One region of the Shewanella sp. S1-49-MNA-CIBAN-0167 genome, then DNA from elsewhere that is predicted to be linked to it. Evidence: predicted binding sites of a transcription regulator. Region 1 holds the regulator's gene; the other holds the start of a gene.
The links. Region 1 encodes ArgR, which controls arginine synthesis, uptake and breakdown. Its sites were predicted from a motif close to ANTGAATANNTATTCANT; they were not measured.
Positions count from the first base shown of each region.

Region 2: a site for ArgR is predicted at 6,954-6,971, ahead of AAEZ00_RS18520 (YjiH family protein). Genes of this name have one in related genera too.

Region 1 covers NZ_JBEOPO010000014.1:19-11,709, reverse strand. Annotated here, with positions in the region: gene aroG (3-deoxy-7-phosphoheptulonate synthase AroG) at 48-1,103, shown strand; gene AAEZ00_RS08300 (hypothetical protein) at 1,146-1,322, opposite strand; gene AAEZ00_RS08295 (ABCB family ABC transporter ATP-binding protein/permease) at 1,674-3,467, shown strand; gene AAEZ00_RS08290 (hypothetical protein) at 4,023-4,238, shown strand; gene AAEZ00_RS08285 (hypothetical protein) at 4,492-4,683, opposite strand; gene AAEZ00_RS08280 (FMN-binding glutamate synthase family protein) at 4,832-6,319, opposite strand; gene AAEZ00_RS08275 (DUF5610 domain-containing protein) at 6,730-7,362, shown strand; gene AAEZ00_RS08270 (ferredoxin--NADP reductase) at 7,407-8,156, shown strand; gene AAEZ00_RS08265 (Dyp-type peroxidase) at 8,450-9,388, shown strand; gene argR (transcriptional regulator ArgR) at 9,452-9,922, opposite strand; gene AAEZ00_RS08255 (META domain-containing protein) at 10,118-10,606, opposite strand; gene AAEZ00_RS08250 (hypothetical protein) at 10,729-10,947, shown strand; gene AAEZ00_RS08245 (GNAT family N-acetyltransferase) at 10,951-11,517, shown strand.
Region 2 covers NZ_JBEOPO010000051.1:786-12,476, forward strand. Annotated here, with positions in the region: gene AAEZ00_RS18500 (alpha/beta fold hydrolase) at 1-355, shown strand, start outside; gene AAEZ00_RS18505 (PilZ domain-containing protein) at 556-2,940, opposite strand; gene radA (DNA repair protein RadA) at 3,435-4,814, shown strand; gene AAEZ00_RS18515 (PilZ domain-containing protein) at 4,909-5,274, opposite strand; gene AAEZ00_RS18520 (YjiH family protein) at 5,433-6,764, opposite strand; gene AAEZ00_RS18525 (U32 family peptidase) at 7,507-8,424, opposite strand; gene ubiU (ubiquinone anaerobic biosynthesis protein UbiU) at 8,434-9,435, opposite strand; gene ubiT (ubiquinone anaerobic biosynthesis accessory factor UbiT) at 9,576-10,085, shown strand; gene AAEZ00_RS18540 (ice-binding family protein) at 10,636-11,691, opposite strand, start outside.

The DNA.
Region 1 (11,691 bases):
TTTAATGGATCAGATAAATAAAATGTTTTGCCGGAGCTGTAACCACTATGCATTACCAAACTGACGATATTCGTATTGATGAAATAAAACAATTGCTTCCTCCTATTGCGATTCTAGAGCGATTTCCGGCAACCGAAAATGCATCAGCAACCGTTTTCAATGCACGCAACAGCATTCATAACATTTTAGCCCGTAAAGATGATCGTCTGTTGGTGGTGATTGGTCCTTGTTCAATCCATGATCCTGTTGCGGCTTTAGAATATGGTCAACGCTTGGTTAAGTTACGTGAACAGTATATAGATCAGCTTGAAATCGTGATGCGGGTGTATTTTGAAAAGCCGAGAACAACCGTGGGCTGGAAAGGCTTAATTAATGATCCGTATATGGATAATAGTTTTCAACTAAATGATGGCTTACGCACTGCGCGCAAATTATTAGTCGATTTAAATGACTCTGGAATACCAACCGCAGGTGAGTTTTTAGATATGATCACGCCTCAGTATGTGGCCGATATGATGTGTTGGGGCGCTATTGGGGCTCGCACCACTGAGTCGCAAGTACACCGAGAGCTATCATCGGGGCTGTCTTGTCCTGTTGGATTTAAAAATGGCACCGACGGCACCATTAAAGTGGCTATTGATGCGATAGGTGCAGCCAATGCTCCTCACCACTTTTTGTCGGTGACTAAGTTTGGTCATTCAGCGATTGTATCGACCAAAGGCAACCCCGATTGTCATATTATTCTTCGTGGTGGACGCGCCCCAAACTATAGTGCTGAGCATGTTTCAGAGATTGCTAATCAGCTGACTAAGTCAGGATTAGTTGATAATATTATGATTGATTTTAGCCATGCCAATAGCAGCAAAAATTATAAAAAACAGATGGTGGTAGCAAAGGATGTTGCCGGTCAAATATCTCAAGGTAATCAGGCTATATTTGGGGTTATGGTTGAAAGTCATTTAGTCGAAGGAAGCCAAGATTTAATTGAAGGCAGTGCATTGTGTTATGGACAAAGTGTTACAGATGCTTGTATCGGTTGGGATGACACCGAGTCGCTTTTAGCGACCCTAAATCAAAGTGTACTAGACCGTCGTCAAGCATAGTCTTTGGCAAAATCACTCAAAAAATAAGGCGCAATGAGCGCCTTATTTTTTTGTATATTCAACGAGATATTCATTAGCCTTTGCTAGATTACCAAAGGCCGAGATAAGATTATTACGGCCTTTGTCTTGCAGTTCAGGGTTATCAGATTCAATCATCATCCATACCCATGTTTGTATTAGTTGTAATGGAGGGTACTGAATTTTTGTGTTATCCAACATAAAGCATCCTTTAAGTTAGTAAATCTTTGTCTGTTAATCATCAAACAGGCCTTTATTTGTACTCGAAGAGTAGCAAATTATGCTCACAGAAATAACTCTATTTAGCTTAAAAAAGCACAAAAAAACACAAATAAACCCAAAAATTATATCTTTGACTAATAAAAATCTATTTTTAGTAAGCCTTAAGTATTACTAAACTTGACGTTAAAAAGGTTAACATCAATAAAATTTGATAATATCCATTCCATTATAATGTGACGTAAGTCTGATAAGGAAATGGCATATAATAAGACAATCAATGTTTACCATTCGTAACACTGCCAATAACAGCGGTAATTAACTGGAGTAAAGATGAGACCTTCTGCGTATTTTGAAGGCCCGGTAGGGACGTTAAATTGGCAAGTTCTACGATTGTTATGGCCATATTTATTAGAATTTAAAGGGCGAGTATTGCTGGCGATGATTTGCCTCATCGTTGCTAAAATAGCGAGTGTTGGATTGCCATTTATCCTTAAAGACTTAGTCGATACGCTCGATAAACAATCAGCGACGCAGCTAATCGCCGTCCCTGTTGGTTTGGTGTTAGCCTACGGTGCGGTTCGCTTGCTCAATGTCATTATTGGTGAGGTACGCGATACCTTATTTGGTCGGGTTACCGAACGTGCTATTCGTCGCCTTGGACGGTCGGTTTTTGAACATTTACATCGACTCGATCTTGATTTTCACTTAGATCGCCGTACCGGCGGCCTGTCGCGTGACATTGAACGTGGCACCAGTGGTGTCAGTTTTTTAATGCGCTTTATGGTGTTTAATATCGTTCCAACACTGCTTGAAATTGTCTTAGTTATTGGTATTTTCTTTTATAACTATGGCGCGAGTTTTGCGCTGATCACCTTCTTCTCTGTTGTGACCTACATTGGTTATTCCGTCGTGGCGACAGAATGGCGTACAGGTTATGTGCGCGATGCCGCTAGAGCCGACTCGCTGGCAAATACTCGTTCAGTGGATAGCTTATTAAATTATGAAACCGTAAAATATTTTAATAACGAAGAATTTGAGTCGCAACGATATGACTCTGCGCTTGAGCAATGGGAAGTGGCAAAGCGCAAAAACCGTTTATCGTTATTTGCGCTTAATGGTGGCCAAGCGTTAATTATTGCCGTTGCTATGACTGCCATGATGGGGTTGGCGGCCTACGAAGTGAGCCAAGATTCCATGACTATTGGCGATTTTGTATTAATTAATGCGTTTATGATGCAGTTATTTATTCCGTTAAATTTTTTAGGGTTTGTTTATCGTGAGATCCGCGGTGCATTAGCCAATATTGAACGCATGTTTGATATTTTAGCCAAACAACCACAAGTATTAGATCAGGTTGATGCGATAGAAATTAGCCCAACCATTGGAGCGATAAAGTTCACTGATGTGAGCTTTCATTACGATCAACGAGCCATTTTAAAAAGTGTCAGTTTTGAGGTGCCAGCAGGGAAAAAAATTGCCGTAGTGGGCGACAGTGGCGCAGGTAAATCCACTATCATTAAATTGTTATTTCGCTTTTATGATGTTGCCAGTGGTTCGATCACTATAGATGGTATTGATGTGCGTCAGTTTAGCCAGCAAGCTTTACGCAGAGCAATCGCAGTAGTACCGCAAGATACGGTATTATTTAACGATTCTATTTATGAGAATATTCGCTATGGCCGTGCAGATGCTTCCCGTGATGAGATTATCGCGGCGATTAAATTGGCTCATTTGAGCGACTTTATTGAATCATTGCCAGATAAAGGCAATACCAAGGTCGGTGAGCGTGGATTAAAGCTTTCCGGCGGCGAAAAACAACGTGTTGCTATTGCTCGTGCTGTGTTGAAAGGTGCGCCTATTTTAGTGTTTGATGAAGCCACGTCTTCATTAGACTCACGCTCAGAGCAAGCTATTTTAAGTGCCTTGCGAGATGCTGCAAAAGGTCACACAAGTTTAGTCGTAGCCCATCGTTTATCGACCATTATTGATGCAGACCAAATAGTCGTATTGAGTAAAGGTAATATTGTTGAGCATGGCACTCATACTAGTTTATTAGCTCAACAGGGGCTTTATGCTCGGCTTTGGCATATTCAAAATGAACAAGAAAATCTGGCGAAGGGCTAAGTGTCGATAAACATGTTTCTGCGTTATATAAACTAAAAGCGAAGCTAAAGGCCTAGAAGCTAGCGGGGCGAGATCCTATACAAGCTAAAAGCGAGAGGATTAGATGCCAGTACGCTGTGCGGCTAAATTCTAGAACCTAGCAGATCGAAGGTCGCTCTAGCAGCCCTATTCCTTGAACCTTGAGCGCGGTCACTTCTTGATATGCTGGCTCCTCCATTTCAAGGTCGTTTAGGTATATATGATGATGTGGCGTAAAAACGGGCGTTTGGGTTTATCATTCTCTTACCATGAGTAAGAATTATCACCAGCGAAGTCGTTAAGTGGGGGCATAATTAAAAACCTCTTTATAGCGTAAGCACTCTATAATGGAACATTTTAACAGCGCTGAATGGTGTTAAAACCCTATTGTTAGATTTATGGCTAATGAATTTTTTGACGATAGTGATTAACGCAGTTAATCTATAGCCTTACTCGTGAGTTATTTATCTCAGATAACATTGTTTTTCAATCAACTGGATTTTATTAAAGGTGCAGATTCGTGTATGGAGATGACTTGTGCATAATATTGCGTTAATTGCGGCGCTAGAAGGCACCCGGCATCAAGTGACAACAGATTGGTTTGCTATTATGGCAATGCTAAAAACGCGTAACATGTCTGATGATGCAATTAAAATAGTGTACAACGATTTGTGTGCTGGTTTAAGGGTGACGACTCGTGGCGTGACGTTAGCTAAGGCGATGGATAGTGATCTCGATAAGAGTATTGTATAACCTAGCCAATTAAACAAAATGATGACACGCAGGACACACTTTTGTTGTTTGACTCGCTCTAATCAACTCATGCTGTTATATCGATTTGCACTGACTTATGATGCTAATGAATTGATATCAGTGTATCTTTTGGGATGCCATTATGGCTTTAATCGCTAACATTAGGATTTTTGGTCGATAAAGCACTTGGAAGAAGATCGGGATATAGTCAGTTATGTCTAAAATGACAAATTCGACTGTTGATTAAAAATGATTACTTTTTCTGCCAACTAATACACACCATTTTTATCAGTGCCGCTGGAGAAGGGTCTAGTGTTAAACGTTTAATTTTGCCTTGTTCAAAGCATACTAATTCTCCTTCGATTTCTGTCATTCGATTACAGTTTTTACAGCTTAAACTTAAGCTTTTTGCATTTAGATCTACTGCATTCGTTTTTATATTCAATACGAAACCCTCTGGACTGACGCCTCTTCAAATCACATTAAGACTGCTTATTGTGACTAATATCAAACATATTGTACACCTTTTCTCATTTTCGGCAAAGTAATCCGCGCACTAGAGCCCTGTAATTTACTGGGGTTCATGACCTACACTATTGCATATGTCGGTAATGTTTATCGAGAGTGACTGCGACCCCAGACGATTGCACAATACGAGCATGGTGGCGGGTTAAATATCTTGGATCTGTTACGCCGCATGAATGTGCGATCATGATTAAATCATAGTGTAAAAAATGATTATAGTTTGCGACACGTACCGATTTATCTTTAGGATCTAAGCCTTTTTGTAGTCGTGTATTATGAGTTGTAATGCCAGTGGGGCAAGTGTCTTTGTTACATTGCAGCGATTGAATACAGCCTAAGGCAAACATATTTCCACGGGCGGAAGCAATAAAATCGGCACCAGTGGCTAATGCCCATGCCACATATGAGGGTATGATCATTTTCCCCGTAGCAATAATTTTAATGCGTTGCTTAAAGCCGCGTTCATTCAGTAAATCAACCAGTAACGGTAAACTCTGTCGTAGTGGTAAGCCCACATTATCCATCAGAGCTTGTGGCGCTGCGCCTGTACCGCCATCGGAACTGTCTAAGGTAAAAAAGTCTGGTGCATGCTCAATACCACGGCGCTCAATTTCATCCAGGAATTCGGTTACCCAAGACATATCGCCTAACACAGCCTTAATTCCTGTTGGTTTGCCGGTAATACCTCTTACCTGATTTATCATATCGACAATGTCAGCTACGTTGTTTAATTCAATGTGTCCATTGGGGCTAATTGAGTCTTGTCCCGCTGGGATCCCGCGAATAATGGCAATTTCTTCAGTCACTTTTATGGCGGGTAAAATACCACCTTTACCGGGCTTAGCACCTTGGCTTAACTTAATTTCAAACATTTTGACTTCAGGATGCGCTGCAATTTCGGTGAGTTTTTGTGCGTCTAAATGGCCTTGAGCATTACGGACACCGTATTTAGCTGTGCCTATTTGAAATACTAAATCACAATGACCTTTTAGATGGTAAGGGCTTAATCCTCCCTCGCCAGTATTGAGCCAACAACCTGCTTTTGCTGCGCCATGGGATAGTGCTGTAATCGCTGGGCGAGACAATGCCCCAAAGCTCATTGCTGATATATGGCAAATCTTCTCGGTTATGTAAGGGTGATTACAATCGGGCCCAATGGTGACAGCGATGGTTTTATGGGTGTCATGATCATTGATGGGGAATGCTGAGTTCATGAACATTACTGCCCCCGGTTTATCTAAGACCTGAGTTGAACCAAACGCAATGGTGCGGTCAACATTTTTAGCGGCGCGATATACCCAACTGCGTTCGGCGCGATTAAATGGTAGCTCTTCGCGATCTTGGGCAAAAAAGTATTGTCTAAAAAACTCGCCTTGTTTTTCTAGAATATACCTAAAACGGCCGATAACAGGGTAGTTATGCCGAATGGCTTGTTTAGTTTGCAGTTTATCAGCAATAAACATGTAAATTACCGCGATGAGTAATAACCAAAATAACACTAATAAAAGACCAGAGAAAATATCTATTCCCCATATAAACCAATGTTGTTGCGGCATATTATTGTCCTTAATTAAAATTCAGTGTGAGAGACTCAGTATGGGTGATAATGATAAAATTAATCTTATTAACTAGCCATATTAGCAATAACCAATACGAGGTAACTATATCGTTACACTTTTGACCTCGTTATCAAACGGTTTTCTTTTGCAGTAGTAAGGCATTAATTGATGCGATTGTGATGCGTTGAAGCTTACTTTTTCAATTTAGCGGTTATTGCTAATGTACACATTAACGCTGTTATTTGGGCTATCCTTTACATTATCGTTATGCAATATAGGCCTTTAGTTCGCCATTAATATCGTAAGGGGGTGAATGAGATGAATCGTTATATTTATCTATTATGACTTCAGAGATTCATTTTTTGGTCGATATTTAGGCTATCTATTATGCTAAATGAGAAATTATTATGGATGTTAACAATGCGGCTTCAACTAATGCGACCCCTGCACTAGAAAGTAAAAGCACTTCAACCCGTGCCGCCACTTCGTCAACTCAAGCCGCTTCCAATAACGCTAGCTCAGCGGTCAACTTATCCACCAAAATATCAGCGAGCCAACTCAGTCGTCAAATAATGAATAACAACATTCTGGCAGCACAAGAGGAAGTGAGCATTGCTGCCGGTGACAAGTCCATGGCATTACTTTATCGCGCCGCGATTGAAGCCATTAACGAAGAGCTTGCACCAATGCGAGGAGAAAACTCAGTCCAAAAGAGCCTTGCGAGTGGGGTGGATTACTCGCCAGAAGCAACTGCTGATCGTATTGTTAGCTTTGCAACAGCGTTTTTCTCTGTGCATCAACAACAAAACCAATCTATGGTGCTCGATGAACAAGTTGACAGCTTTATGCTCAAAATTGGAGATGCAATCGATCACGGCTTTAAAGAGGCAAGTGATATTTTGTCTGGTTTAAAAGTACTAGAGGGCGATATTGCTGCTGGTGTTGATAAAACATATGAGCTGATACAGCAAGGGTTAGCGCAATTTAGACAGGATAAGTCGACTAAAGATGGATCACAAAGCGTGACTCAAGCTACTTAGTCTCTTATGATTAAGATAGGCTTTCAGCGATAAGGATAGTGACTATGTGGACAACGGGTAAGGTAATTGAGCGCATTGATTGGAATGATAAATTATTCTCATTGCGCATCAAAGCCGATGTCGAACCTTTTATCGCAGGTCAGTTTATTAAGCTCAGCCAAATGCGTGATGAAAAGCGTGTCGCGCGGGCGTATTCACTGGTAAATTCTCCAGGTACGGATTATGTCGAAGTGCTGGCGGTGTCGGTAGAGGATGGGCAATTATCTCCAGATCTAAAAGCATTAAACCCAGGAGACACCATTGAAGTGACGCCCAAAGCGACTGGATTTATGACCTTAGATGAAGTGCCTAACGGCGTATTGCAAGGCAAACATTTGTGGTTCTTTGCTACCGGTACCGCTGTGGGTCCTTTTATCTCTATGCTGGCAACGGCAGAACCTTGGCAACGCTTTGAAAAAGTCGTATTAGTTTATGGTGTCAGGTTCGCTGAAGATTTAGCTTATTTAGCAACCATTAACCAGTTTATTGAACAACATCCACAGCAGTTTGTGTTTATTCCGATTGTGACCCGTGAAGACTATCCTGAAGGGTTATCGTGTCGCATTCCTGATGGCATTAGCAGCGGATTAATTGAACAAAAAGCGGGGTTAGGGATTAATGCAGAACATTCTCAAGTGATGATCTGTGGTAACCCAGGGATGATAAGTGACGCTCAAATAGCCCTAGTAGATAAAGGATTAGCCAAAAATCTTCGACGTGCTCCTGGGCAAATAACGGTCGAAAAATATTGGTAATAGTATCGTAAATGAGAATGCAGTGGTGGCCCTGCTCGCCATATTCACAGACAGTATGATAATAATTGTAATGAATGATCAACCTCTTACCTGACCCAATATGAGTACAATATCGATTACAAATCAGCTAAATGTGAGTACACTTCGGGTAATGTATATTGAATTAAGATAAGCTATTAATTAGCGGAATTGATAAAAGAAGCTATTGGTTATCTAATGACTACTTAATTACATCAAAGCGTTAAGTTATAACCATTTAGGCCGACATAAAGTATTAAGGTAGATGAGTTAATATGGGTAACCAAGTTATGCCTCGTGAACAGTTAGGGATTTGCGCAGAAGGGAATTTACACAGTGTGTACTTGATGTTTAATGCCAATGACGGTGTTGAAGATCAACTACGTCCGTCCATTGCTAATGTGGCGCAATACATTTACGAACTCACGGATCAGTATGCAGACAGTGCTTTTAATGGCTTTGTGGGTATTGGGGCCAATTTTTGGGATACTTTTTATCCAGAAGCTCGTCCAGCATTGTTGAAACCTTTTCCTGCAATGAATGACGGTAATCGTGATGCTCCCGCGATGGAATATGATCTGTTTGTTCATATCCGTTGCGATCGTTATGATATTTTGCATCTTGTTGCTAATGAAATTAATCAAATGTTTGAGGATTTGGTTGAGTTAGTCGATGAAGAGCGCGGTTTTCGATTTATGGACAGTCGTGATTTAACCGGCTTTGTTGATGGTACTGAAAACCCTAAAGGGCGCCATCGTCAACAAGTTGCGCTCGTCGGTGATGAAGATCAAGACTTTGTATCTGGTAGTTATCTACATGTGCAAAAATACATGCATAACTTAAGTAAATGGCATCGTTTACCACTTAAAAAACAAGAAGATATTTTTGGTCGAACCAAAGTTGATGATATTGAGTACGAGTCAGAAGATAAGCCATTAACCAGCCATACGAAACGAGTCAATTTAAAGGACCCACAGGGTAACGCATTAGAGATTTTACGCCAAAGCATGCCATATGGTTCGATTAGAGAACAAGGGCTAATGTTTCTTTCTGTATGCCGTACACCTGATAACTTCGAAAAAATGCTCCGCAGTATGGTGCACGGTGATGGTCATGGAAATCATGATCATCTAATGTCGTTTACTAAAGCGTTGACTGGGTCGTCATTTTTTGTACCATCACTGGATTTTTTAACTCAATTTGATGATGTGTAAACGCCGATCCTAGGCAATAAAAAAGCAATGCCATGGCATTGCTTTTTTATTGGAACGGTTTTTTTATTCACTATAGTTGAATAAGGATCTAACCGTTTCGAGAGTATCATCAATAGTTTTTATGCTTGCTGGGCAAATAAAAATAGTATCATCGCCGGCAATGGTACCTAATATGCCTTCTGGTTTGCCTATTGAATCGAGCAAACGTGCAATTAATTGCGCTGCACCTGGGCTGGTTCTTACCACAATCATGGCTTGGTTATGGTCAACATCCAGTACTAAATTCTTAACTGGACTACCCGCAGTCGGAACGCCTAGCTCGGCAGGGAGGCAATACACCATCTCTTGCTTAGCATTTCGAGTTCGCACAGCACCAAACTTGCTGAGCATGCGAGAGACCTTAGATTGATTAATATTACCGAATCCTTCGGCTTGAAGCGCAATAACAATCTCGCTTTGGCTTCCAAAACGTTCTTCTTTCAGAATCGCCTTAAAAGTTCGAACGAGCTCATCCTGATTTCTTGTCGCTGGCATAGTGATAATTCATCTTATAGTTGTTATTCAAAAAACTAGCATATTTTGAATATATTGGCTTGTTAAGTCAAGAAAGAATCAGATTTATTGAATAAAAATTCATTTTACAGTGGAACTTTAAGCTGACACTTGGGTGAGTAATAAGTCTACCGACTTAAGTGAATAATTCACAGTATTGAGGTTATAAACTATAAATTAATAGGGTGCAGTATTTAAAGAGGCTTTATCGGACGACTCGTTATATAACGATTCTTTGTATAACGATCGTGGCGATGATTGTTTTGTTAGTACCAATAGCGTATCACCCTTTTCAGACAGCAGATTGAGTTTGCCTTTTGAGAAATCAATCTGTTGTACCTGTGCAATAGCGTGCATCAAATCCGCTTCTTGGGCCATTAAACTATCTACACAAGCTTTCATAGTTGAACCCGACGGTGCCATTTGGAGTCGATTTCCTTGTTGATCGTAATGACCAAAAAATTGATTACAGCTGTTATTGCCGCTTAACTCACCATTTTGGGCAAAAACTAATTTTGCTGGGCTATTATTAATGGTAGGAGTATCAAGGACGACTTCTACATGCCAAGTACCAATTAATTGTTCATTTGAGACAATTTGAGTGTGGTTTTGACAAGCACTAAGGCCTAAAAATATAACGGTGGCGCCAAGAATATGCTTTATCATGCGAAGAGAGTTCCAAATACGAAAAAATTGCCGTTATTCTACTACTTGAAGGTGAGTAAGAGCGTAAATAATTGTAATTTTTCGGATTAATGAACATTATTTAACGTATTAAAGAGTCTAAAATGATCAAATTACTCAAAGTGTTGCATATCGTTGGTTTAATCATGTTGCTGGTGGGCGTAGGATTATATTGGCAAAGTGATATAGGCCAGCAAGTCAGTGGTATATTAGTCATTGCCTTACTTATTGGTGTGGGGACATTAATTATGTCTCCGCTGCCTGTTGCGCTAGTGATAGAATGGTCTAAGAAACAATCTCCCAATTTAGGGTCAAAGGAATAATCATTGTCATTTATTATCCGTAAGGCGTTATTAACCGATGTTGCTGCTATTGTGCAGTTAGAACGTGCTCATGTAGATGATGAGTTGCTAGGTTCAAATAACCAACTTCATGCTCATTCACTCAGCAAAGGCGAGGTGATACAGCTTATCAATCAGCATTGGTTTATCGTGGCAGAAGAGCAAGAGCAAATCATTGGTTATGTGATGGCAGCCAAATGGTCCTTTCTTTCCGCGCAACCATTGTATCGCCATATTATTCAAAAAATTAAGTTTACCGATTTAGAGGGACAAACTTTATCGACCACTAATTCATGCCAATATGGGCCGGTTTGGATCCAAGAATCAAAACGTGGCAAAGGAGTATTTTCGGCGTTAGTCACTGAATTAAAAAAACAAGTAAGCAATACCTTTCCATTTATGATTACGTATGTCGCCGCAGACAATGCGCGTTCATTAGCCGCACATCAACAAAAAGCGGCGATGACAGAGATTGATCAATTTAGTTTTGAACAACGTGATTATTGTTTACTGGCCACTGCCACTGCCACTGCCACGGTAAATGGTATCTGATCAATTGTGTCGTTAAGGTGGTTATTTAACGTCAAGGCGGTATAAGGGATATATCGATAAAAACCGATTTATTTCAAGTCTGCAATATCAAACTGGCCATTGGCTTTGCTAACAAGGTCGGATAGGCGACACCTGTTACCAAGTGCCGCCCTCCTAAGAACCGTACGTGCAACT
Region 2 (11,691 bases), on a different contig from region 1:
ATTTCGCGTCGGCATGGATAATGAGAGCAGTGCATCATTATTACAAACCATTGATTGGGTCAGGGGTGATTGGATTGATCATGACGATAATTTTCATTATGCCCAAGCGGCAGCAAAAGCAGTGTGGCCGCCAGCATGGTTTATCGCTGGTAAAAACGATCATGTTTTAGGCAATCCATCCGATGTGCGCGATATGATAGATGAATGCGGTTTTAGCCAGGTTAAGTACACTTTGCTCGCCAAAGAAAAGGGCAATTTATTGGACTATGATCATGCGGGGATGTTGACTGATCGACAAGCCGAGCAAGATCACTTTGTACAAATTAAACAATGGTATTTATCATTGTCAGGTTAGTTAACCTTAGTTCGGGATAATAAACGGTTATCAAACAATCCTTTGTCCCGCTCACTGCGTTGTATTGACTTGCAATAGGCTCGCTCGATGCGCCTTGTTAGCAAAACAAATCTCAAGTTCGATATTAAATAGGTCAAATACTCTGATTTTGGTTTATTTATCCCAGCTCTTAAGCCGAGTTGAAGTGAGTTAAAGATTGGTTAAACAAGCGCCATTACACTTGGGAAACGGATTTCAACTTCAGTGGTAATATCCAATAATTCACCTGAACCGATAACTTTCCACAATTGTTCTTCCAACTGCTTTGCTCGGTGGTGAGCATGAATGTGGATATATTCTAGCTCGCGTCTAATATAGCTCATATCGGGCTTGTCTGTTGCTCCTACATACACTCTTAATGCCATAAAGCGACCGACTTTTTTACTCTGGGTAATAAATTGAATCTGTTGCGCGTTGTTACCCAGTTCAGATTTGAGCTTACATTGGATCTGCACTGCACCTCTAGGATGGCGAGTGAGTTGCATAAACACCTCAAAAAAGCCCATTTCGTGATTCGGTTTCATCAATTTGAGAGGATCTATAATCTGTTGTTTTAATACATTGTTGTCCAATAGTGGCAGTAAATTGTACTGCAGCACTTTGTCACTGTCTTGGGCAAATAGATGGCTGATTTCGTCGGTTGTCGTGCCGATACCGATATAAGCCATTTTTGCGGCTTTTACTGTTTTTTCGATAAAGTAAGGCACCCCAGGTAACTGACGCATAACAAGGTTTTTCATGCCATCGGCCAATTCTTTTTGTTGACCTTCATTATCTGATAATTGTTCGAGTTTTTGTTTATTGTGGGCAATGAGTTTATTTAAAAACTCGACGCCTTCGTGCGGTGAATGACCAATGGTGGCACTTAAATGCAAGGTCAATCCATTCATCCTGCTACGAATTAATTGATAAGGTAAATGGGTTAAATTGGCCTTGCCAGCTGCGGCTTGAAGACGTGGAAATGACAATGACACGGCACCAGGTTCAGTAAAGTTAGTTGATTGTTCTAAAGTCAGTTGTAAACCTCTGCTCGAAATATCATGAGAGATGCCTGTAACCTGTTTACCACCTTGTTCGATCGTCACTAAGGTTTTAAACACGAATCGAGCCTCATGGCGCCGTTCACTAAATGGCATGGATACTTTTTTGATACTGTTTTGGTTAACTTTAGCTTGAGCAAAAATCTTTAAGCCATTAACATCGGATTGAACAGACCAAGATTGATAGTCTTTACGAGCATCTTTATTAGTTAAATCAATTAATTGTAAAGTATGGCTAAATTGAGATAATTGTTGCTCTGTTAGGGCAGCATAGCGTGCATCATCACCCGGTAAGGTCGATGTTTTGTAGTTTTTACTGTGATCAATCGGCTGGGTGATAATTTTAAACACTCGCCAACTGGCTTTTGCTGAGGCAAAGCCTAGAAATAAATGGGTATTTTTGGTCGCTTTAAGCTCTGCTAAGTTAGCAGAATAAAAGTATAATTTACCGTTAGTCTTATGGGTAAAACTGAAGAGGTAGCAATAATCGCTATTGCTTGGGTATTTGATTAGTTGGCTTAAGCGCTTGCTATTAATTAAACTAGGCAACTGACTGATTTTATTTTCATCTTGAAAATAATGTTGGATCGGTTGGTTACCTCTACCCAGCAATTGGTGGGTTATCTCTGGCTTGCCGTTAATAATAGAAACAAACAGCGGTAAATGCGTTAATAGCGGTAAGTAGTGACGTTCATAACCCAATCCTGTCGCCGTTACAATGACGTCGTTGACATCCACTTTATAACGAAATTTATAGCTGCGGATAAGCTTGGATAGCACGTTATCTAATGCCTCTGCGCCGCCAAGTCTTTTCAGTCTAAAGATAGCACTATCATCTTTATTTTGAATATCGACTATTTGATAATCAACGCCTTGCTGTAAATCTTCTAGGTAAAATTCATCACCGAGTTCTAGTAGCTTTACCCGTAATGGCTTGTCTTGGTCTAAGTGATGTTTTAATGGCAACTTAATGCGGGCACCGCCGACGGATAAATCAAGGGTAACGCCATTAACTTCAGTTATTCCTTGCTGAGAAACCATAATCCGAATGCTATAATTCATGCGTTCTTCGCAGCGATTAAAGTAGCTGCCGAGTACGACTCCAGGTACAAGAAATGGATTTTCTTGGTTAACAATCTCGACTGGGCCATTTTCTCTTAGCTTAATGCGCCGTGATTTATGGGTTTGTATAACGTGCTCATATACCCCTAGGGTATATTTGTTACGGTATAACGGCAGTGCTTGTAACAAGGCTTCTTTAGCGGGTGCGTCTAGAAAGTGCTTTTGATTGGCGACGATGACTTCTTCACAGGGCAGTTCCGTTTTATGACGCAAATCAATAATTCGGGTGCATAAAGATGAGATACGGTTTAACTCCATTTTCAAAAGAAAACGGGTTGAATTAGATTCGTCAAAAGTTAACTGTTCGAACACGTCCTGAAAATCAGGTTCCATGAACAGTGGTTTGAGTTGTTCAATTAATGCACTGTGATTGTCTAAACTCATTATTATGTCGTTTCAAATGCTTATGGTGAGTCTGGCTGATATCTTTATCGGCAAGAAATTGCTGATCTTTATAGTAATATATATTTCAGTGATGTTCGAGAAGTATGCTGAAATGATATTGTGGGTAATTGATCCGCCATTAAGATTAACCTAGTGTATTAATGATAACGCGGCATTGATCTAACGCTTAGTCACGCTGGGTTCAAGTAACAAGTAACAAGTAACTAATAACAAGTGCAACTTGCTACTCACTTATGGCTTATTTATATCGTGTGTGGACAAGATTGTAACCGTTGGCAACGCTCTGGCTAAATCTGCTTGTTATAGTTGTTATAGTTGTTATAGGTATGAGTTGTTTAAGCAGCCATTTTTCCTTGTTGTTGATGATAAGTATAAGCAGTAAAAATAGTGTCTTAATAGCGATTATTTATTAGGGCTGGGACTGAATAAGTTGAATCGAATGTATTTAATTGATTTACAACATGGGAATTAACATGGCTAAAGCTCCAAAAATGACATTTGTTTGTGACGATTGTGGCCAAGATTATCCGCGTTGGCAGGGGCAGTGTCGTTGTGGTGCGTGGAATTCTTTGGTCGAAATGAAATTATCAGCATCAAAGAGTTCAACGTCACGGTCATCGGTACTCGGGTATGCGGGTGGAGTCGGCGGCGGCTCGAAAAAACTCAGTGAAGTTGAGTCAGAGGACGCCGAAAAAAGACTGACTCAGATAGGGGAGTTGGACCGAGTATTAAGCGGTGGCTTAACAACAGGGTCGGTGAATATTATTTCAGGTGATCCTGGTGCGGGTAAAACAACCCTGTTATCTGATTTGGTCGCGCGAATGTCGCAATCAATGGCTTCATTGTACTGTACGGCTGAAGAGTCATTATCTCAGTTTAAAAACCGGGTTAATCGTTTAAAGCTTAATTACAACGAAGATAACTTGTATCTGCTGTCTGAAACCAGCGTAGAAGCCATTATTGAGGAGCTAGACGCTAAGCAAATTAAGTTTGCCGTGATTGATTCTATTCAAGCTGTGGTTACCGATGCGGCAAATGGTAGCCCAGGGTCACCCTCACAAGTTAAAACAGCGGCACAGGCCTTTACCCAATATTGTAAAAAAAATAATGTCACCATGTTTATTATTGCTCATGTGAATAAAAATAACGAAATTGCCGGCCCGCAAACCTTAGTGCATATCGTGGATGCATTGTTACATATTGATACCAATGACGGTCAAATTCGGACTTTGCGCGCCAATAAAAACCGTTTTGGCGATGTTGATACCGTGGGTATATTCCGCATGAGTGAGCGCGGTATGCTCAGCGTTGATAACCCAAGCGAAATATTTCTATCAGGCTCGACCACTGACTCACCGGGTTCGACTATTACTTGTATACGTAAAGGTAACCGTAACTTACTGTTAGAAATACAATGTTTAACCACGGAAACTGAATCAGAGTTCCCACAACGCGTGTGTGTTGGATTAAACATGAATCGAATTAAGATGTTAACTGGTATTTTACGTAAACATACTAAAACTAAGATATTCCATGATACGTTTTTTAATATAGTGGGCGGTTTGAAAATTGATGAGTCAGAAACCTGTATCGACTTAGCGCTTGTAACCGCATTATTGAGCAGTTTAAATGACTTTGTGGTGCCTAGAACGACTTGCATCATGGGGGAGTTGAGCTTGAACGGCGATGTGCGCCCAATTGATAGTGGTGTGCCGAGGGTAAAGGAAGCTGCGCAGCATGGGTTTACGGAAATTTTTATTCCATTTCGTAATTATCATAAAACCATGGAAGGGCTTGGCGCAAAAATTATCCCCGTTAAAACTATCCATGAGTTACTTGAACTAATTAAATAACCCTCGATTGATAGCGCTGGAACTTGCGATTAACAGGGTAGGTCATTGACTTACCCTTTTGGCATATTTACTGACAATAATTATCGGTCGATTTTTAAGGTACAGGAGTGATTAAAGACGTAATTTCACGATTTAATAATTCTGCATCACCCATATTCAGTTCAATAATTCGGCGAAGGTGAGTAATACTTTCAACATCGATATGAGTACATTTTAAGCCAAGGTGCTCAGGTGTTTTATGCACAATGGCGGCTTGCATTTTTAGTTCGATATCAGAATCAGGTAACATAAACTCGAGAGTTAAGATGCTATTGAGTTGACCGGTATATCCTAGCGGTAGCTCAACTAATGCGCCATTGAGACTTAAATCTAAAATCTTAGTTCGCCAAGTTTGTTCTGTTTGTGCGATATAAGCACTGGCATCAAATAATATACGAGAAAATTTACGCCTGTTGTCCATGGTTTACCCTTATTTATCAGTACCGCTATGACACTGAGTCAATGTTTATCTTTCAAGCATACTTGATTTTTGTTGATTACGCAGAGAATATTTAGCATAAAAAAAGGAGCACGTTGTGCTCCTTTTTTATATTGAGTTATTAAGTTCTCTTGCTTCAACTACACCAGTAAATGGCCCATTAATGCAATTATAGGAAGCGTCACTAAGGTTCTTAAAATAAAGATAACGAATAGCTCAAAAAAGTTAACTGGGATTTTACTACCAATCAAAAGAGCACCTACCTCGCTCATATAAATAAGCTGAGTGACCGATAATGCGGCAATAACAAAACGGGTTAAGTCTGACTCAATAGAGCTGGCTAAAATGGAGGGAATAAACATATCGGCAAATCCCACCACAATCGTTTTCGACGCTGCGGTGGCTTCAGGGATTTGCAGCAGCTCTAATAGTGGAATAAATGGCATCCCTAAGTAGTTAAAAAGAGGGGTATGTTCAGCTAACACCAATGCGACGGTACCAATCCCCATAACAACAGGGATCACCCCAAATATCATATCAACAACGTTTTTAACCCCTTCAGTTAGGACATGCTTTATCCCACCGGCCTTAGAGGCGCGTTGCATTGCTTGTTCAAATCCCCACGAAAATACCCCATGACTGGCTGGGATGGTTTCGTCATCTTCATGGCGAGGGGTATCATCGATGTAATTATCTTTTTTCCATGATAGCGGAGGTAATTTAGGTACTATGATTGCGGCAACAAAACCGGCTAAACACACAGTGAGATAAAACGGGACAAAAAGGTGTTCAAGTTTGACTTGTGATATGACCACTAGGCTAAAGGTAATCGACACCGCAGAGAAGGTTGTGCCAATAACAGCCGCTTCGCGGGCGGTATAAAAACGAGTTTCGTATTGTTTGGTGGTCATTAAAATACCCACACTGCCGTCACCTAGCCAAGAGGCCATACAGTCAATGGCACTGCGTCCGGGTAAATTGAATATGGGACGCATCACTTTAGTTAATAAAGTGCCAAAAAATTCCAATAAACCAAAATTGAGTAATAGTGGTAATAACATGCCAGCAAAAATGAATACTGAAAACAGTACAGGCACTAAATCATTCAGTACTAAGCCACCGGTTGCCGATGAAATAATGGCGTCGGGTCCCACTTGCAAATAAACCATCACGATAAAGATTGCGCCTAATATTCGTATGGCTAACCAAAATAAATTCACTTTCAGCAAGGTGCGTAAAAAAGTGCTTTTACGCACGAATTTAGGATTAATGAGCTGAGTGAGCAACGAGGCTAATGCCATTAATACAACGATGCAGGTAACAATAAGCTGGATCGAGCTGCCCATTTGGCTTTGCAATGCTTTTGAGATAATGGCAATTGGAATGGTAATCGAACCTTCAATATTGATAGGCGTCATAAACAGTAGTAAGCCAATCAGTGACGGAATAATAAAGGTGAGAATTGTTTTAATGCTATGTTTTTTTTGTGTCACGTTAAATACACCTTACTTATGTGCTTTAAGTTGGCCAGCTGTGCTACCCAACGGTTTATCATGGACAGAAATTGAATGTCCATTCAGTTGTGTTTTTTGGGTAGGCAAGGTTACCCCCTTATCTGCTGTATGTAAAACGAATACTGAGTCGAATAGATATTAGTTAAATGTGAGTAGATATTTACTTAGGGGAAAGGTCAGGGTATATAATAAAACCCTAATCTAATCATTAGATTGGATATTTGTTGCTAAGGTGTTTTATCTTAGGCTTTATGTTGATATCCATTGTTTTAGCGCCATTAATGAGCACGGATATTCCCGCTAATTTTGATCACATTCTTTAAGCCATAATAGCTAGGACGGACTGCGTCCTTAGGGTCTAGGAATAGAGTGCCTGCGGCTGCTAGGACTCGAGGACACTTCGCTTCTAGGTTCTAGGTTCTAGGTTCTAGGGCGGACTTCGTCCTGCTAGGAAACGATAACAAGCGAACACTTCGCTGCTAAGATTTTATAGCATCTAGCCGCGCAGCGACCTAGGACCTAGAAGGAGCGAAGCACCGCCCTCTGGCGAGCTGGCGAGTTCCTAGAACCAATCAGTCGCGAAGCGACGATCTCTTATATTCAATCACTGCCTTTTTCAGTTATCCTAAGGGATCTTTGAAACGAGCATGTTGAAGTGACTTGGGTATATTCAGGACCCATTCGGAAGGTTTTTGGGATTTTAGGCACAGTCCATGCCGGGTAATCCTAACCAATAACCATTACAATGATGATTGATAATCGATGCATGGTTTTGATCATTTAACTGTTTTTTGATCAGGGTTTCAATATTCAGTGAGTTGTTTTTTGCATGCTCTAATGCATGGGCAAGATCTGAACCCATGGCAATATCGGTTAATTTATTGGGCGATATCCGCCAATAATCAATGCCCATATCCACCATCTGTGGGATTTGCTTAATCAGATTCACCTGTGCCGCTGACTGCGTTTGAATACCGTTCAAGCGTAATAAAGGTTGCGACTCCTGGGTTTGAGCCAGTAAACCTTTGCTGTGTCGTTGGCAAATTGTTTGGCATTTGTCTTTAGGAAGTTGGTAATGTTTGGCGGTAAAGCAACGCGCAGAATGAGCTAATGGTAAATACCCGTGGCCGAGCACTTCAATTTCAAACTTATGTTTATTGCCTTGATTAATAACTGAACTTAACCATTGTTGTGATAGTTCGCAAGGCATCACAAAACGGAACATCCCTTTTTGATGCAATAAATCAAGACTGGTTCGATTGTAATTATTAATTGTTGGTCCGCACACAAAGGGAACTTTGGCTTGGTGCGCATAATGCACCGCAGCCATATCATTGGCTTCAATACTGAAATCACCATTCTCAATCGCCCGTTTTAGCTCATTGAGTTCAGATTGTGCTTCTATTAGTGCCATGGTCGATAGCACCACATGCTTACCATGAGATTTAAGCATATTGGCAAGGTTAAGATAGTCGTTAAACTTCAGTTCACGACGGCGACTGCACACGGTTTCACCCAAATAAACGGTATCAATATTACTTAACGCGACTTGATCATAGAAATGTTCAACGTCAGTTTTTGACCAGCAGTAACTAATTGGAGCAAGTGATATTTTCATTGTGCAACCTTATTGCCATTGACGCTCATAAGCGCCCAATGTAGTAATTTGACCTTCAGATACTTTTGCTAACGCTTGTGACCATTGCGGTTGTTCGCAAAAAGACTCGGGACTGGCCAAATAAGCGTCGATAGCACTGCGCCAAACGTGAGTGACTTGGCTAACATAAGCAGGGCTGCGCTGACGGCCTTCAATTTTGAGTGATTTGATCCCCGCACGGGCAAGTTCAGGTAATAAGCTTAAGGTGTTTAAACTGGTAGGTGATTCCAGTAAATATTTTGCATCATGATCGTATTCGGCAACATAACGGCCTTTACAGACCACGGGATAACCTAGTTGTTGGCTCGCATCGGCTTTATCGATTAACACATCATTGAGCCGAGTCAGCTTGTCGCTGCCAGCATCTTGCCAGCGCACATGGTTAGCAGGGGAACATGAGCCGCCTGTATTAGGTGATTGGCCTGTGACATAAGATGATAAATGACAGCGTCCTTCAGCCATGATGCATAAACTCCCAAAAGCAAAGACTTCAAGTTCAACCGGGCTCACTTTGGCTAAATCTCGAACTTGTTTCATTGACAGCACTCGCGGCAACACTGCACGCTCAATATTAAAAGCCTGTTGATAGAATGACAATGCACCTAGGTTTGTGGCACTGGCCTGTACTGATAAATGCAAGGGAAGGTGCGGGTAGTGCTGGTGGGCATAATCGAGCAATGATAGATCCGCTACTATGAGTGCATCCATGTTTAACTGTGCCGCTAAATCGACGGCTTGATACCAACGATGTTCTTCACCGGGTTTAGGAAAGGTGTTTAGAGTTAAAAAGACTTTTCGGCCTTGGCGATGGGCCAATTGGGTGGCTTGCGTTAGCTGTAAGGCCGAAAAGTTTAAGCCTGCAAACGAACGCGCATTGGTGTCATCTTTAAGTCCGAGGTAAACCGCATCAGCGCCGGCATTGAACGCGGCTTTCAGTGACGCTAAATTACCTGCGGGGCATAAGAGTTCCATTTTGGTGTGCTCATTTTTTTTTAAGAAGAGGAGTGTAAATGTGATTGAGTTAACATGATTTGATTTAAAACAGGTTTCGTTAGATCAATTACCAGTAAACTGACTCTATTACTCGTTCTATTTCCAAGTAGGTACTCTCGATGGCTCAAGCGTTTACACAACAATTATCGCAACACTTATCGCAACAGTTGTTACATTTTGCGCCTCAAGTTAGCCGTCGTTCATTGAACGTGATGCCGGAAAAGTTAAAAATAATCGTCATCAATAAACTACTGAATTTAGTGTTAGCTGAACAATTGATGTCAGATGAACTCCATTTTCTACAGCAAAAGTGGGTTGGTATTTGTGTCGACGATATTGGTTTACGTTTTGAGGTGAGTATGGACACACAATTACAGGTGCGATCTTTTACCCAGCCCGATGTGACATTCAGTGCCAATGTGCCTGAGTTAGTTTTGGTTGCGGCAGGTAAAGAAGATCCAGACACACTCTTTTTCCAGCGTAAATTACGCATTGAAGGGGATACTGAATTAGGGTTAGAAGTCAAAAATATGTTGCTGTCTATTGAATTAGAGAACTTACCTAAACCAGCGCAAATTGGCATTGAAAAATTTGCAAAAATGCTGCAAATATTAACAGCTAATGAGTGATTGCCTTGTTGTTTAATATAAAAAAACGGCGCATTTAGCGCCGTTTTTGCCGGTGTCAGATGCTCAATGTTGACATGACAACTTGTCCGTAAGCATGGCGAATTGATTTAGCCATGGGTTTTGTGACTCTGCTGTGGGTCTGAATTTATACCATCAATGGCACAAACCGATCCGCAAGTCGGCTTGTCGAAGTGATCCTCGCCTCCAGTGCTGCATGGACCCAATGTTCTACGCATTCAGAGTCTTATGCATTCAGTGTCGGTTTTATCACCATCGCCGAAAACCCATTGACCGACACTAAGCGACGTCGGTGGGGTGTTCATAACAGCTTCACCTATGGTGATAACCTTTTAGGGCATTCGGGTTTTGCATCACAATGAATGTCGCTATCGTCGCTATTAATACCATAAAAATATCCGCTAAACTGAGTTTAGCGGATATTGATTTTCTGACGCAAAGCGTCAAAGGATGGTGACATATTGCCAGTGCTAGACTAGTGCTAGACTCTTTATTGCTAGAATATTAGTGCTAGTCATCGCTAGTAACAGATTTACTCAGCGGGCTCGACCACGATATTATGATCTAAGGTGACGGCCGTTTGGGTCATCAATCTGCCGTTAACCGTCGCGTCCGTATTTAAGCTTATGCCTTTTTCAGCCAAAACCACACCCTCAAAATGCACCGTTGTATCAAGTGCCACACCGGCACTTCCGGCCACTTGCCAGAAGATATTTTTTGCCTGAGCGCCGCCTTCTAAAGTAATACGACTGGCACCCTCTTGAGTAAGGTCACCTGCTATCTGAAAAATCCACACGTCATTGGCACTGCCTGAAAGGGTCACATTGGTAGTGATCAACACACCTGAACTCCACTTATATAGACCTGGCTCTAACGTCATGCCACTAATATTACCGGCACCGAGTTCAGTATAGTCGGGTAACGTTCTGCCAGCAGCATCGTTATAGGCTGTGCCCATATCAAGCACGGCTTGGGCAACCAGAGTATTATCAGGTGCTGCGCCTTTAAAGCAGTTAACTACACCACTACCTGTGTATCCGACGTCTGAGCCATAAATAGTACCGTTGATTTCAGAACACGTTACATTGTCCATCGCAGCCGACGTGATAGGGCTTGCACCTATGTCGCCTGTTATAGCGGAAGCTGGAACATTGGTAATACCAGATTTAGTCAAAATGGCAAAATCCCCAGCAGTGCTTAAGTTAACCGGTTTTGGCCCAAGAGCCGCGGCAGCACTAGTGGTAAAACTCCAGCTGAACTTCGTCGCTAATAGATTAGCTGGGATCGCCAAATCGGCGATAGCAGTAGTCAGGGTCGCGGTATAGAGCGTATTGGCCGCTAAATTATCATCTGGATTGAAGCTTGCCTTGGTGCCTTGAAAACTAATCACACCCGCGACAAGATTTGTACCATCACTTAAGGTAAAGCTGGATCCGTTTACCGTATTAGGATCAAGCGCCTCACTAAAATCAGCGGTCACATTTCTATTCAAAGCAAAATTCTTGGCTAGATCAACCGGGTCGTTTGATACTATCTGTGGTGCAATAACATCATGCAACGCAGAGGTGGTAAATGACCAGCTAAAGCC